3 regions of the Bacillus sp. GM2 genome follow, and region 3 is predicted to be linked to each of the others. Evidence: predicted binding sites of a transcription regulator. Region 3 holds the regulator's gene; each other region holds the start of a gene.
What was found. The regulator NrdR, encoded in region 3, represses ribonucleotide reductase genes. The targets are predictions, from matches to a motif close to AACACNATATATNGTGTT.
Positions count from the first base shown of each region.

Region 1: nrdI (class Ib ribonucleoside-diphosphate reductase assembly flavoprotein NrdI) is a predicted target of NrdR. The motif match lies at 1,621-1,638, and genes of this name have one in related genera.
Region 2: ACVC9U_RS22280 (anaerobic ribonucleoside triphosphate reductase) is a predicted target of NrdR. The motif match lies at 2,537-2,554, and genes of this name have one in related genera.

Region 1 covers NZ_JBRKSZ010000007.1:1,711,519-1,716,052, forward strand. The annotation lists gene nrdE (class 1b ribonucleoside-diphosphate reductase subunit alpha) at 1-1,187, opposite strand, end outside; gene nrdI (class Ib ribonucleoside-diphosphate reductase assembly flavoprotein NrdI) at 1,144-1,539, opposite strand; gene ACVC9U_RS09710 (hypothetical protein) at 1,790-2,002, opposite strand; gene hfq (RNA chaperone Hfq) at 2,320-2,541, opposite strand; gene miaA (tRNA (adenosine(37)-N6)-dimethylallyltransferase MiaA) at 2,583-3,527, opposite strand; gene ACVC9U_RS09725 (YmaF family protein) at 3,629-4,030, opposite strand; gene ACVC9U_RS09730 (hypothetical protein) at 4,155-4,376, shown strand.
Region 2 covers NZ_JBRKSZ010000008.1:1,515,921-1,520,454, reverse strand. The annotation lists gene manA (mannose-6-phosphate isomerase, class I) at 1-34, opposite strand, end outside; gene nrdG (anaerobic ribonucleoside-triphosphate reductase activating protein) at 190-654, opposite strand; gene ACVC9U_RS22280 (anaerobic ribonucleoside triphosphate reductase) at 651-2,519, opposite strand; gene kdgT (2-keto-3-deoxygluconate transporter) at 2,687-3,670, opposite strand; gene ACVC9U_RS22270 (bifunctional 4-hydroxy-2-oxoglutarate aldolase/2-dehydro-3-deoxy-phosphogluconate aldolase) at 3,756-4,370, opposite strand; gene ACVC9U_RS22265 (sugar kinase) at 4,376-4,534, opposite strand, start outside.
Region 3 covers NZ_JBRKSZ010000007.1:613,060-617,593, forward strand. The annotation lists gene ACVC9U_RS04090 (glyceraldehyde-3-phosphate dehydrogenase) at 1-852, shown strand, start outside; gene speD (adenosylmethionine decarboxylase) at 1,089-1,475, shown strand; gene ACVC9U_RS04100 (hypothetical protein) at 1,657-2,049, shown strand; gene nrdR (transcriptional regulator NrdR) at 2,065-2,523, shown strand; gene dnaB (replicative helicase loading/DNA remodeling protein DnaB) at 2,640-4,064, shown strand; gene dnaI (primosomal protein DnaI) at 4,082-4,534, shown strand, end outside.

The sequences.
Region 1 (4,534 bases), 1.1 Mb from region 3:
TCTGTGTATGAAGAAACTTGTGAAGCCTGAAGAACCTCCGAGCAAAGGTTGGAAAATTTAACCTTGGAAATATGATTGTTCGCATGCGCGTTGTTGACATTGTCTTGGAACATAATGTACGGATACCCGGATTCCGATCTTAACATCGCAAGCTTTTCGAGCATCTTGCGCGGGTGGATTTTTTCTTTTTTGACGCGCGGATCTTCCACAAGCCGGTCGTACATCTCGTTCATGTCCATTTCATCGAGGTGCTCGCCGTACGCTTTATAAACGGTGTGCGGATAGAATACGTATGCCGCTTTATCCTCTCTTGCAAGCTCGATGAATTTATCTGGAATGACAACCCCGATGGACAATGTTTTCACCCGGACATCCTCATCAGCCGAAATCTTCTTCGTATCGAGGAAATCGTTGATGTCGCGGTGGAAAATGTTTAAGTACGCAGCGCCTGAGCCTTGTCTTTGTCCCATCTGATCAGCGTAGCGGAATGCGTTGTCAAGAAGCTTCATCACGCCGACGACGCCTTTTGTCGCGTTTTCGACGTCTTTGATCGCTTCGCCTTTCGCACGCAGTTTTGAAAGGTTTAACGATACGCCTCCGCCGAGCTTTGACAGCTGCATTGAAATATCAATCGCTCTCGAGATGTCGTTCAAGGAATCATTGACTTCCAGGAGGAAGCAGCTGACCAGCTCTCCGCGGCGTTTGCGGCCGGCATTTAAGAATGTCGGCGTGCTCGGCTGATACTCCTGGTTGATCATCATTCTGACGAATTCCTTCGCCTTCTCCTTATCCCCGTTTGCAAAAAATAAAGCTACGATAGAAATTCTGTCTTCATAGCGTTCAAGAATTTTTTTCTTGTCGTTTGTCTTCAGCGCATAGTCATTGTAAAACTTAAAAGCGCTCATAAAGGACGGGAATCTGAATTTTTTAGCGTAAGCCTCTTTGAACACTTCCTTGATTTCTTCGAACGTGTAGCGGCTTAAAAACTCTTCTTCATAGTAGTCATTCTTGATTAAGTAATCGATTTTCTCTTTCAGATCATGGAAAAATACCGTATTTTGGTTGATATAGTCTACAAAATAACTATGTACAGCTTCTTTATCTTTATCAAACTGGAATTTCCCGTCTTTTTGGATCATGATCTCATTGTTTAACTGGATCCATTTTGGCACTTGATTTTGTGACAACTCTTTCTACCTCCTGAGTAAACAGTTCAACGTCTTTGGCCGTCCCGCTGAGTTCAAATTTGCCGAGAATCGGAACCTGATACTGCTTCGAGATTTTTTCTGCGCTTTTCGCAAAATTGTCTCCCCACACTCTGTTTCCGCTTGCCGCAACTCCCAAAAGAAGATGGGCGTTTTTCTCAAGAAACATCTCAGTCGTTTTCGGAACTTCCCCAAACCCTGTCGTGTACGTGATCAAAACAAACGGTTCGTCTAGATACTCCTCTGTGCTGACTTTCCGTTTATTGCGAAAAGGCGTCTTATCCACAAAGCGCTGAACGTTTCCCGTTTTTGAATCAAATACGATCTGAATCATCATTATCACGACCTAGTAAAATTGTTTCCGAGTCTTTCAACTCGAACCTTACACAATATATAGTATACTATCATTCAAGAAAACACAATATATTGTGCTCAGGTTGATGAAAGTTCACAATTTGCTTCAGCTTAGGAGGCCTAAGGCCAAAGAAATATGAGTAGAATGAGAGCCGTTCGCTCATCCTACTCACAAACCGAAATCTATCATAACACGAAAAAAATTGAGTTAGTAGACTAGACTTTTTCGCTTATTTTTTGTAAGTGTCACAGCACTTGTTCTCGCATACCTCTTTAATATCGGCTTCGATGCCGAGTTCCTTAAGAACCGACTGAACAGCCGTCATGATCGACGCTTCCCTGACAAGTTCTTTTCCGTTGACGAGAATACTTGTGCCGTATTCATAGCAGGAATCATCTTCACACGTCTCTTCCCAATGGTTGATGACGATCTTAGGTTTCATTGTTCGCTCATTCCTTTTCATTTTCAAACTGAATTGATGTAAACACTACTTAGTTTAGCGATTAGATGCCGCTTTGTAAATTTGAATGCCTCGGTCTTTCACAGAACGTGATGACGGCGGCGTTTTAGACAGGATGTCCGGCAATTGGCCGCCGTTCCTTTTATTCCCTGACTCCTGCTCGGCAGGATCGGCAACGGCCGCGGTTGATTGTAAAGTCGCTTCGAAAACGACAAAATCCCAAAACAGTAAACTGTTTCAGGATTTTGTCAGGCAATCTGAAAAAACCATGCCAGGCATGGTCTTTTAGCCGTAAATCGCTATTCGAGTTCGAGTTGAACGTTTTTTTGCGGTGCAAACGTGGAAATGGCGTGTTTGTATATAAGCTGCTGCTTTCCTTCCGATTCAATCAACACTGTAAAGTTGTCAAATCCTTTTACTTGTCCGCGCAGCTGAAATCCATTCAGTAAAAAGACCGTGACAAATGTGCTTTCTTTCCGAATCTGATTCAAAAACTGATCTTGAATATTTATCGATTTCATGTTTCTGGTCCTCCTTGTTTCTCTATACCATACTGTTTCGATTAAAGTTCGAGCTTTCCTGCTATGTAAGTGAAAATTTCCTGTTTTTTCTGTTCGATATTGACAGGGGGCGTCATGTCATACCAGGCGACATCCATTTGATTTCTGAACCATGTCAGCTGTCTTTTGGCATAGCGTCTCGAATTCCGTTTCAACGTCTCAACCGCCTCTTCCAAGGACGCTCTGCCTTCAAGGTGCGCATAAAGCTCTTTGTACCCGATGGCCTGAACAGACTGGCAATTTCTTATGTTTTCATCATAAAGCTGTTTCACTTCATTCAGCAGCCCCTCATCCATCATCTGGTCTACGCGGCTGTTGATCCTGTCATACAGCACTTCCCGCTCCATCGTCAAACCGATGAGAGCCGTGGTGTATAAAAGCTCTTTCCGCTGTCCTTCCATATGTTCGGACATCGTTTTTCCTGTCGTATGGAAAATTTCAAGCGCCCTGATGACCCTGCGTTTATTGTTTGGATGAATGGCTTTAGCCGCTCCCGGATCGCGCTCTTTCAAAAGACAGTGAACATATTCGGCTCCCCTCTTGTCAGAGAGCGCCTCCATCTCCGCCCGGAACTCAGGGTCGCCCGCTTCCTCTGTGAATGAATAGTCATAAAGGACAGACTGGATATAGAGCCCGGTTCCCCCGACAATCATCGGAAGCTTCCCTCGCCTGCCAATCTCTGCGATTTTTTGTCTGACGATCTCTTGATATTCAGCAACCGAGAAAGATTCCGTCGGTTCTTTAATATCGATCAAGTGATGCGGAACCCCGTTCATTTCTTCTTCTTTGATTTTTGCTGTGCCGATATCCATTCTTTTGTAAATCTGCATCGAATCTCCGCTGATAATTTCCGCATTCAAATGCTCGGCCAGCATCACGCTTAATTTTGTTTTACCGACAGCGGTCGGTCCGATCAAAACGATGACCGGCGGTTTCGTTTTATTCACTGCTGATCACTCTCTTTAAACAAGCTCCTCCCATTATACCATTTCACGTTCAAAAACACCCATTTCATTTTACCCGTTTTCATTGTTTTCCAAACATTCCCTCACCACCCTATCGGCTCATTCCCCACGATTTCTCTTGTGGAACCCTTAAAAGTATGCCGGTGCCTCTCCTTTATACCATCGCTTACATACACGACTCCGCCAAATCTGATCGGGGGAGCCGAAGAATATGCCAGATAGGTCGTGCCCCCGATTTCATGATAGTGCGTGCCGTCCGCCCGCGGGATCGCGGGCCCCGTAATCCCGTAATACCTGTGGTAATGTCCCTTTTCGAAAGAAGTGATGCCGGAATAAAAATGAACGTGCCCATCTGTATTGCTCCCGTTTGCCGGCTGGGAAAAGCCTTCAATTAGGTGGTAATGGCCATTGGCAGTCGATGTTCTCGCCCTGTAGGCGTGGGCATGGGGAGGCGCTTTTGACCAATCCGACTGATACAGCGTCATGTTTCATTCACTCCTTTTTAAGGGCGGCTTCACTCAAAAATACGACGGGCGCCCAAGCAAAAACGGCTGGGCAGAATACAGTGATGTTAGTCAGGTTTCATTTTATTATTGGAGGGATTTTTTTATGAATCATTTCGAGCATTCTCATGTATATGGCGACGACAACCAGCGCATCATCGGCAGACCTTTCTTTGGCGGACCTTTTGGGCGCCCGTTTTTCGGCCCGCGTCCGTTTTTCGGTCCGGGCCCCTTCTTCGGAGGTTTTTTGGGCGGACTTACTGCCGGAGCGCTTCTCGGCCCTTGGGGATATCCGTATCGGCCGTATCCTTACTATCCTTTTTTCTGACAGATAAAGGCTCTTCCAGGGGCCTTTTTACATAACTTTTTTCTTGACTTAGAACTTTTGCATCAATTAAGATGGATTTTACCAACCGGTTAGTAATGCGGGTTTTTTTTATGTCTAAAAAAGAAGAAATCTTTGAAGCGGCCTCATGACGATTGCGG
Region 2 (4,534 bases), on a different contig from region 3:
ACTCAGGCTGCAGAAATATCGGTGATTGAGTCATGTTGCCATCTCCTCCCTTAATTCACGATAGTCTTATGTAAATAAAACGCTTTCTTTTATTGATAGACATGTATGTTGAAATATAAACCTTTTCATATTCATTATGACGTTATCTCGATAGAAGTCAATGCCGGAAAGGAAAAACAGAAGCCCTCTTCAGGCTTCTGCTTGTGATGATGCAAGCTCAATAATCCGCTGGTTTGAGCTTCCTCTGTAAAGAAGCGTCAAGTCCCTTTTTTTGAGTTCGAACGGGCCGTCTACCAGGACATCGCAATAGGCCAGCAAGGCGCTGTGCTTTTCATTCTTCAAGATTTGTTCGTACGTATAGCCGCTGTAAAGCCAGATGTCCTTTTCGGAATGCTGCTTAATTTTTTCTGACAGCTCGATCAGTTCGCCTGCATGCAAAAGCGGCTCCCCTCCTGAATAGGTGACGTTTGTAAGCGGGTTTTTCATAATTTCCTCGAATACTTCGTCTACACTCATATCAAATCCGTTATTGATATTCCAGCTTTGTTTATTATGGCAGCCTTCACACATATGCGGGCAGCCCGCTAAAAACACGACTGTTCTCAGTCCTTCTCCGTCTACGATGCTGTCATGGATAATATTCATCACTTTCATAGATGCTTCACTCTGTCCTTTTCTTCTTGTCTTTTCGCCGAATTCCACTTTGACATATCTCCGACTAAATATCCTGTAATCCGTCTGATTCGTTCGATCAAAGCCTCATCCCGGTTTTTGCACTGCGGGCATTCATTATCTATGATTCCGGTAAATCCGCACGCCTTGCAGTGGTCGACAGGATGGTTGATCGAGGCGTAGCCCATGCCTGACCGGCGCATGGCGGTCACAAGCATGTCCATCGCTTTAATGTTTTTTTTCGGGTCTCCGTCCAGCTCGATGTAGCTGATGTGCCCTCCATTGCACATTAAGTGGAACGGCGCTTCTTTTCTGATCTTTTCGACCGCAGTCAGCTTATAGTGAACAGGGATGTGAAACGAATTCGTATAGTACACCCGGTCTGTGACATTGCGGATCGAACCGAACTCCACTTTGTCTTTTTTGACAAATTTCCCTGAAAGCCCTTCTGCCGGCGTAGCGATCAAGGAAAAGTTCAATTTGTGTTTTTCTGTGGCTTCATCGGCCTTATCTCTCATCGACTGGACGATTTTTTTGCCGAGTTCAAACGACTCCTCGCTTTCTCCGTGATGTTTTCCGGTCAATGCAGTCAAAGCTTCAGCCAGCCCGATAAATCCGATGCTCAATGTTCCGTGCTTTAGCACATCCTCGAGCGTGTCCTCAGGTTCAAGCTTCTCGCTTTCATGCCAGATGCCTTGTGAATACAGGAATTTAAAGTCCTTTGCTCTTTTTTTGCATTGAAAGGCGTACCGTTCAAGCAGCTGTTGAATCGTTAAATCCATGTAGCGGTTTAACAAGGCAAAAAACTGTTCAACGTTTTCGCTGAGCAGCGCTATTTTCACAATGTTGATCGAGGTGAATGACAAATTCCCTCTGCCGACGCTGTTTTCTTTTCCATGAATATTGGACATGACGCGCGTTCTGCATCCCATATAAGCGATTTCGCTTTCCGGCGTTCCGTCATAAAAAGGTTTGTTCACGGGCGAGTCGATAAAGCTGAAGTTCGGAAACAGCCTTTCAGCGCTCGTTTCCAATGCAAGCCGGTACAAGTCATAGTTAGGGTCTGTTTGATCAACGTTCACGCCTTCTTTCATTTTGAAGATCTGAATCGGAAAAATCGGCGTCTCACCTTTGCCGAGGCCTGCTTTTGTCGCCTTAAGAATATTTTTGATCAAAAGGCGGCCTTCCCTTGACGTATCCGTGCCGTAATTAATGGAAACAAACGGCACCTGGCCGCCGCCCCTCGAATGCATGCTGTTGGCGTTATGTATAAATGCTTCGCACGCTTGGTAAGTTGTGTTGTCCGTTTCTTCCCACGCTCTTTCCCTTATCTCTTCTTCTGTCAAAGTTGTCGGGTATTGTTTGATTTTCGCAAGATGCTTTTCGTACGTTTTGCGGACGTAAGGCGCCAGGTCGTAATCGAACATTGGGAATGACTGGCCGCCATGCTGCATATTTTGATTCGATTGAAAAATGATAGATGCGAGTGACAATGCGCTCATAATGTCCTTCGGTTCCCTGAGGGAGCCGTGGCCAGTGTGGAATCCCTCCTTTAACAGCCGGACCAATGGTATCTGACAGCAAGTCGTTGTCCCGCTCGGCATATAGTCTAAATCGTGAGGGTATATAAAGTTGTCATCGACTGCTTTCTTGATTTCCGGCGACATTAAGTAATGGAGCGCATAATGTCTGGAACTTTCGGATGCAAACCGGCTCATTTGCCCCATCGGGGAGCGGCCGTCTACGTTGGCATTTTCCTGCATAATATCGTGATTTCCATACCCGACGATATCATGAAATGTTTCTGTCAATTGCAATAATCCCTGTTCTTTAAAGCCTGTTGTCATCCTAATCTCTCCTAAAAAGTAGCATATATAGTGTTTGTTCATCCAACAGACACTATATATTGATATTAGCACAGATTATGTTCGTCAAATTTAGCAATTTGGTGACGTTTCAAAAACGGTCATAAAAAAACGCCCCGGACAAATGTCCCGGTGCGTCAGCGGCGAAATTACTTGTAATCGATCGTCATTTGTTTCGGAGGTTTTCTTTGTCTTGTCCGTTTTTCGATCCAGACGGTTGCAAGCGGCGTCAGGAGCGAGGTGACAATGACGCTTGTCGCGATGATCGCGGTCGCTGAATCAGCCACCGGCGCAAACATGGGGTTTGCATCGGCAAGCGCATACGGCACGGCTACCGCAGCCCCGGCCGTTGATGATGCCGCGACGCCCGCGACGCCGTCTCCTCTTGCGACAAAGCGGTCCAGCAGGTATAGAGAAGCACCCGAGAGAACGACGACTGATACGCCGACAACAATGCCTAAAAGGCCGGATTGGATCAACATTTTAAAATCGAGCGTGTTTCCCAATGAAAATGCGAAGAATGGAATGATCGCCGGTACGACTTTTCCGAACAAATCGCGCAATTCAGGGTCAAGGTTTCCGAGAATGCAGCCGAGTAAAAACGGGATGACGGTTGCAGCCAGCGTCTCCCAGGGAAATGCCGCGAGCCCTGTCACACCGAAAGTGACCATCGTCATAAACGGGCCCGATTCCGTGCTGATAAAGGCGAAAGCACCGGCGTCTTCCTTTCTTCCCATATGGTTCATTAACGCTAAATACAGACCGCCGTTCGTTTCATTCATAACGGCTACAATAGCAAGCACTGACAGTCCGGCAAAAAACCCGCTTTGAATGCCTTCGTCTGGAATGAACTGCGCTGCGATCAAACCTAATAATGCGGCAATGACGACTTTGCCGATCAGAAGCGTCAGTCCCTTCCTCGCAATATATCCTGAAGAACGAAAATCTATTGTTGCACCAACGCAAAAGATAAATACTCCTAAAATCGGCAGCGTTCCGGTAATCAGGGCGCCTGTAAATCCGCCGAAAAACTCCGCAGTTCCCGGAGCAAACGTATTCAGCGTTGCGCCCAGAAAGAGCGGAATGATCATCATGCCGCCCGGCACACGTTCAATCGTTGCTTTAATTTTCATCATTTTTTCTCCCATTCTAGAAATTAATGAAAAAGCAAAGCTGTCGATCTTGCAAAATCTGAAGTCTTTTCACGCTGCGCACGCTTTAATTCTGCCGAATCCGCCGCTGAAAGATACGCTGGAGATCCGCTTCTGACACTTTGTTCAGCTGGCTTCCCACTCCAACTGCCAATGCTCCGGCATCGAGCCATTTCTCCACATCGCCCGGATGGATCCCGCCTGTTGGTATGAATCGAACCTTCGGAAAGGGGCCGGCGAGGTTTTTCATGTAAGGAATCCCGGAAGTCCCCCCTGGAAACAGCTTAAGAACCCGAAAACCCTTTGAGACCGCTTCCATAATTTCGCTCGGTGTTAATACGCCGGGAATAAAAAATGTATGCAATGAGGCGGCTTCCTCAGCCAATTTTTCCGAAAAGCCCGGACTGACGATGAATTTTGCCCCCGCTGCCGCGGCTTCCCTCGCCTGTTCGCTTTCAACCACCGTTCCGGCTCCGACAAGAAGGCCGTCTTTTCCTGCAAATTTTTCAATCAGCTCAGACGCTCCCGGCGTCGTATATGTGATTTCAATCGCAGTAATTCCTTTGTCGACCAATCTGTGAATGCTTTCCTCAGCAGCTTCCTTACTGCCTGCGCGGACGACCGCGATCAGCCCGGCCCCGGCCAGCTGTTCTTGCACTTTTCCGATCATAGACATTTCCATTACGGTCAACCTCCTGTTTTTTGGTTGTTTACCTCTATAGCCATAAAAGCTTTCAATTGATCCCTTGACGGCAGACCGTCCATATCACCCGGAGCCATGACGGCCAGCGCTCCGATCGCATTTGCCCTCTGAACTGCTTCTTCCAGCGGCAATCCGTCTAATAG
Region 3 (4,534 bases):
GTAAAGGCTGGAGACGACTGCCTGTTCGTTAACGGTAAAAAGGTCATGCTGACCAATCAGAGGGACCCTAAGCTTCTTCCATGGGGACAATACGGGATCGACATCGTCGTGGAAGCGACGGGGAAATTCAACTCAAAGGAAAAAGCGGAAGCACATATTGAAGCCGGCGCGAAAAAAGTTATTTTGACGGCGCCGGGCAAAAATGAAGACATCACAATTGTAATGGGTGTCAACGAACGCGATTTTGATGCGGAGCGTCATACGATTATTTCAAACGCTTCCTGTACGACGAATTGTCTCGCTCCAGTCGCAAAAGTGCTTGATGATGCATTCGGCATTGAAAACGGCCTGGTGACAACCGTACACGCTTTTACAAATGATCAAAAAAATATTGATAATCCGCACAAAGACTTGAGGAGGGCGCGCGCCTGCGGATCTTCGATCATTCCGACAACGACAGGCGCCGCGAAAGCGCTGTCACTTGTCATGCCCCATTTAAAGGGTAGAATGCACGGCCTGGCCCTGCGCGTTCCCGTCTCAAATGTGTCGCTCGTTGACCTTGTGGCTGATTTGAAAAGCGATGTGACGTCGGAGGATATTAATGAGGCGTTCCGCATGGCGGCGGCAGGCTCCATGTCCGGGATCATCGATGTATGCGATGAACCGCTCGTTTCATCCGATTTTAATACGAATCCATACTCGGCGGTGATCGACAGTCTTTCGACAATGGTGCTTGAAAACAGAAAGGTGAAAGTGCTCGCATGGTATGACAATGAATGGGGATATTCGTGCAGGGTTGTCGATTTGATCAGATACGCGGCTTCAAGAATGAAACACCCCTCAGCTGTATAAAATAAGAGCATGGACGGATAAAAAAATAAATACCCCTTAACCATCAAATGATAAAACCGCCTTGCAAAAAATATTCAAACAAAGTATACTATTTTTCGTGAACTTCTAGTTCGTGAGCGCTTCGGCATTACTTAAAGGGTTAGGACCTCTCCGGACTAACTTTCCCCCGTGGTAATTGACCGGTTCAGTTGCTTGGAAATTCACTTTTTTAATTCTTGTTAAGGGGGGTCCATGCTATGGAAACAATGGGGCGTCACGTTATCTCCGAACTGTGGGGATGCGATTTTGATAAGCTGAATGACATGGATTTTATTGAAAAATCGTTTGTAAATGCGGCACTGAAGTCAGGTGCTGAGGTACGTGAGGTAGCCTTTCATAAGTTTGCGCCTCAAGGTGTAAGCGGAGTCGTGATTATTTCAGAATCTCACTTGACCATTCACAGTTTTCCTGAACACGGATATGCCAGCATTGATGTTTATACTTGCGGAGATTTAGATCCGAACGTAGCTGCCGATTATATCGCAGAAGAGTTAAGAGCGGAAACAAGAGAGAACATTGAAATACCGAGAGGCATGGGACCTGTTCAGGTGAAACAGGCCAAAGCCAAAGCACAGGCACTTTAATGCCGATAGAGGAGCTGGATGAAAAAGCGGACACCGCTTTTAAAATCCGCTCCTTTTTCTTTCCTCTCCCGAAAATCCCCAAACCATATTCCCCGGCATTCTCTTGCTGTTTTGTTTTCCCTTGGAAATCAACCATTTTTTTAATAAAATATAGAGAAGAAAGACAAAGGGGACAGGGGATATGAGTCTTTTTCAAAACATTCAACGGTTTTTTTCTACACACGCCGAAACGTCTGACCGCCATCCTTCGGAAGAGCTGAAGAGCCGCTATTATAAAGCGGCGTCAAAAGAAGCGCTCAATGCTGTAAAGGAAGTGCTGGAAGGCCTTGACGGCTGCAAGGTGACGTCAGTGTCGGAGGAAAGAGGAGAAATCAGCGCCGAAGTTAAAAAAACGAGAAAAGCTTTTGTGGTGGCGACAGTCGTTTCGATTCGGCCTTTTGATACAGCGGTGGACTTTAATGTGTCAACTGAAACGTTTTTGCCGACCGATTTTGGCTACAGCCGCGGGCTTGTCTCGACGCTATACAGCGAACTGGACGGAAAGCTGCAGGAATCTGTACATTCAAACAATTGAATAGGAGCTGAAAAAATGAAATGTCCAGCATGTCAGCATAATGGGACGAGGGTTTTGGACTCCCGTCCGGTTGACGAAGGCAGATCGATTCGCAGAAGACGCGAATGCGAATCGTGCAACTATCGATTTACTACATTTGAAAAAGTGGAAGAAATTCCGCTCATCGTCGTAAAAAAAGAAGGAATCCGGGAAGAATTCAGCCGCGAGAAAATGCTCCGCGGTTTGATCAAAGCGTGCGAAAAGCGCCCTGTCGCCTTGAAGCAGCTTGAGGATATTTGCTTTGAAATTGAAAAAGAGCTTAGAAATCAAGGCGTTTCTGAAGTGAAAAGCGACATGATCGGAGAAATGGTGATGGACAGGCTTGCGAAAATCGACGAAGTCGCATATGTACGGTTTGCTTCAGTATACCGCCAATTTAAAGATATTAACGTATTTATCGACGAGCTGAAAGATTTAATAAAGAAAGAACGGTAAAGAGCTGTAAATTGATCCAGCTCTTTTCTCATGACAAAAACACAGTCGTGTGACATGAAAGCCTGAAAAAGGTGTAAAATGAGGACAAGAAACAAAGTGGAAGGTTGACAAAAGATATGAGTAATTATTGGAAAGATTTGCTTCCTGTCGATCCGTATGTTGTCAAAAGCAGCGGATTGCTGCAGGACTTGGACCGGCAAATTGTCACGCTATTGTATCAGCCTTTAATCGGCTCTTTTTCGTTCAGCTTGTTTCTCACGCTGTGGGGAGAGCTGGAGCAAAACAGAGTCTGGGGAAAAAGCTCGACTCACAGACAGCTGATGGCGGCGATGCAGACCAGCCTGAAGACGATTCACTCAGAAAAGGAAAAGCTTGAGGGGATCGGACTGTTGAAAACTTATATAAAAGAAACGGAACACGAACGTTTGTTTATATATGAATTGATTCCGCCGCTCAGACCGGACGAGTTCTTTCAGGACGGCATGCTGAATGTCTTCTTGTACAACCGCGTCGGAAAGGCGAGGTTTCAGCAGCTGAAAGAATATTTTTCCCACCCGTCTGTTCCTGAAGAAGCACGGGACATCACCCGTTCTTTCAATGAAGTTTTTGCATCTGTCCAGCCGAGCGAATGGAAGATGTCCGACGATATGATCGAAGCGATGGAGCTTCGCGAAGATCATGAATGGATGAAAGAAGGGAATAGCCAACCGGCAGCAGTCACAGACGGCGCCTTTGACTTTCAACTGTTTCTCGCCGGTTTATCTGACACGCTTATCCCGAGAAAAGCGCTGACAGACCAAGTAAAGGAAACGATTAAAAAGCTGGCCTTTCTCTACGGTATCGAACCGCTTCAGATGCAAAACGTCGTCATGTCAGCCGTTGACGAACACGATATGATCACGACAGAGGCGCTCAGAAAAGCGGCGAGCGACTGGTATCAGATCGAGCGCGGCGGCCCGCTTCCGGAACTCGTCGACAAAGTGCAGCCGATGAATCTCCGCGAACAGCCGAATCAACAGTCGTCCACAAACGCCAAGGAAGACAATTTGATCGCTTTGCTTGAGCAAGTATCGCCAAGAAAGCTGCTGCAGGATATTGGCGGCGGAGCGGAACCATCCAAAGCCGATCTGAAAATTATAGAAGAAATTATGCTTGACCAAAAATTAGAGCCCGGCGTCATCAATGTTCTGATTTATTATGTCATGCTGAAAACCGATATGAAGCTTTCGAAAAATTACACGCAAAAAATCGCTTCCCACTGGGCCAGAAAAAAAGTTCGTACGGTTAGAGAGGCCATGAAGCTTGCGAAAGAAGAAAACCGCCAATATCTTGAATGGGCGGAAGGGAAGAAAAAGACTTCCCGGAACAAGAAAGTCATCAGAGAAGAAAAGCTGCCTGATTGGCTTCGGGAAAGTGACGATGCTGACAGCAAACCGCTGGAAACAGAGCAGGCTGGTCCTGCAACCAGAGAAGGCTTTGACCAGCAGAAACAGAAGCTGCTCGAAGAAGTAAAAAAACTGAAAAACCATTCCGCTCTTTAATGTGAGGTGACAAGATGATGGAGCCGATTAAACGCGCTTTGCAAGGCGTGACGACGAGACCCGATTTTAAAAAACGCCTTGAAGATATGAAAGAAAAAGTGCTCTCTGACAAGGATGTTCAGGCGTTTTTAAACAGCCGCCAGTCAGAAGTGGATCAAGGAATGATCGACAGGAGCCTTAACAAGCTTTATGAATATACACAGCAAAGCAAAGCATGCCAAGACTGCCCGGGTCTGAAAGAATGCAAAAACCTGATACAGGGTTATCATCCAAAGCTTGTGCTGAACGGAAAAACAATCGATGTTCAATACGATAGGTGTCCGGAAAAAAAGAAAGCGGACGAGAGGGAAAGACAGAGGTCGCTGATTAAAAGCATCTATATTCAACAGGATCTTCTGAATGCTACGTTTGCCGATATTGACGGAGATGACCCGAGCAGATTGAAGGTCCTTCAGCTTGTGACGGGATTC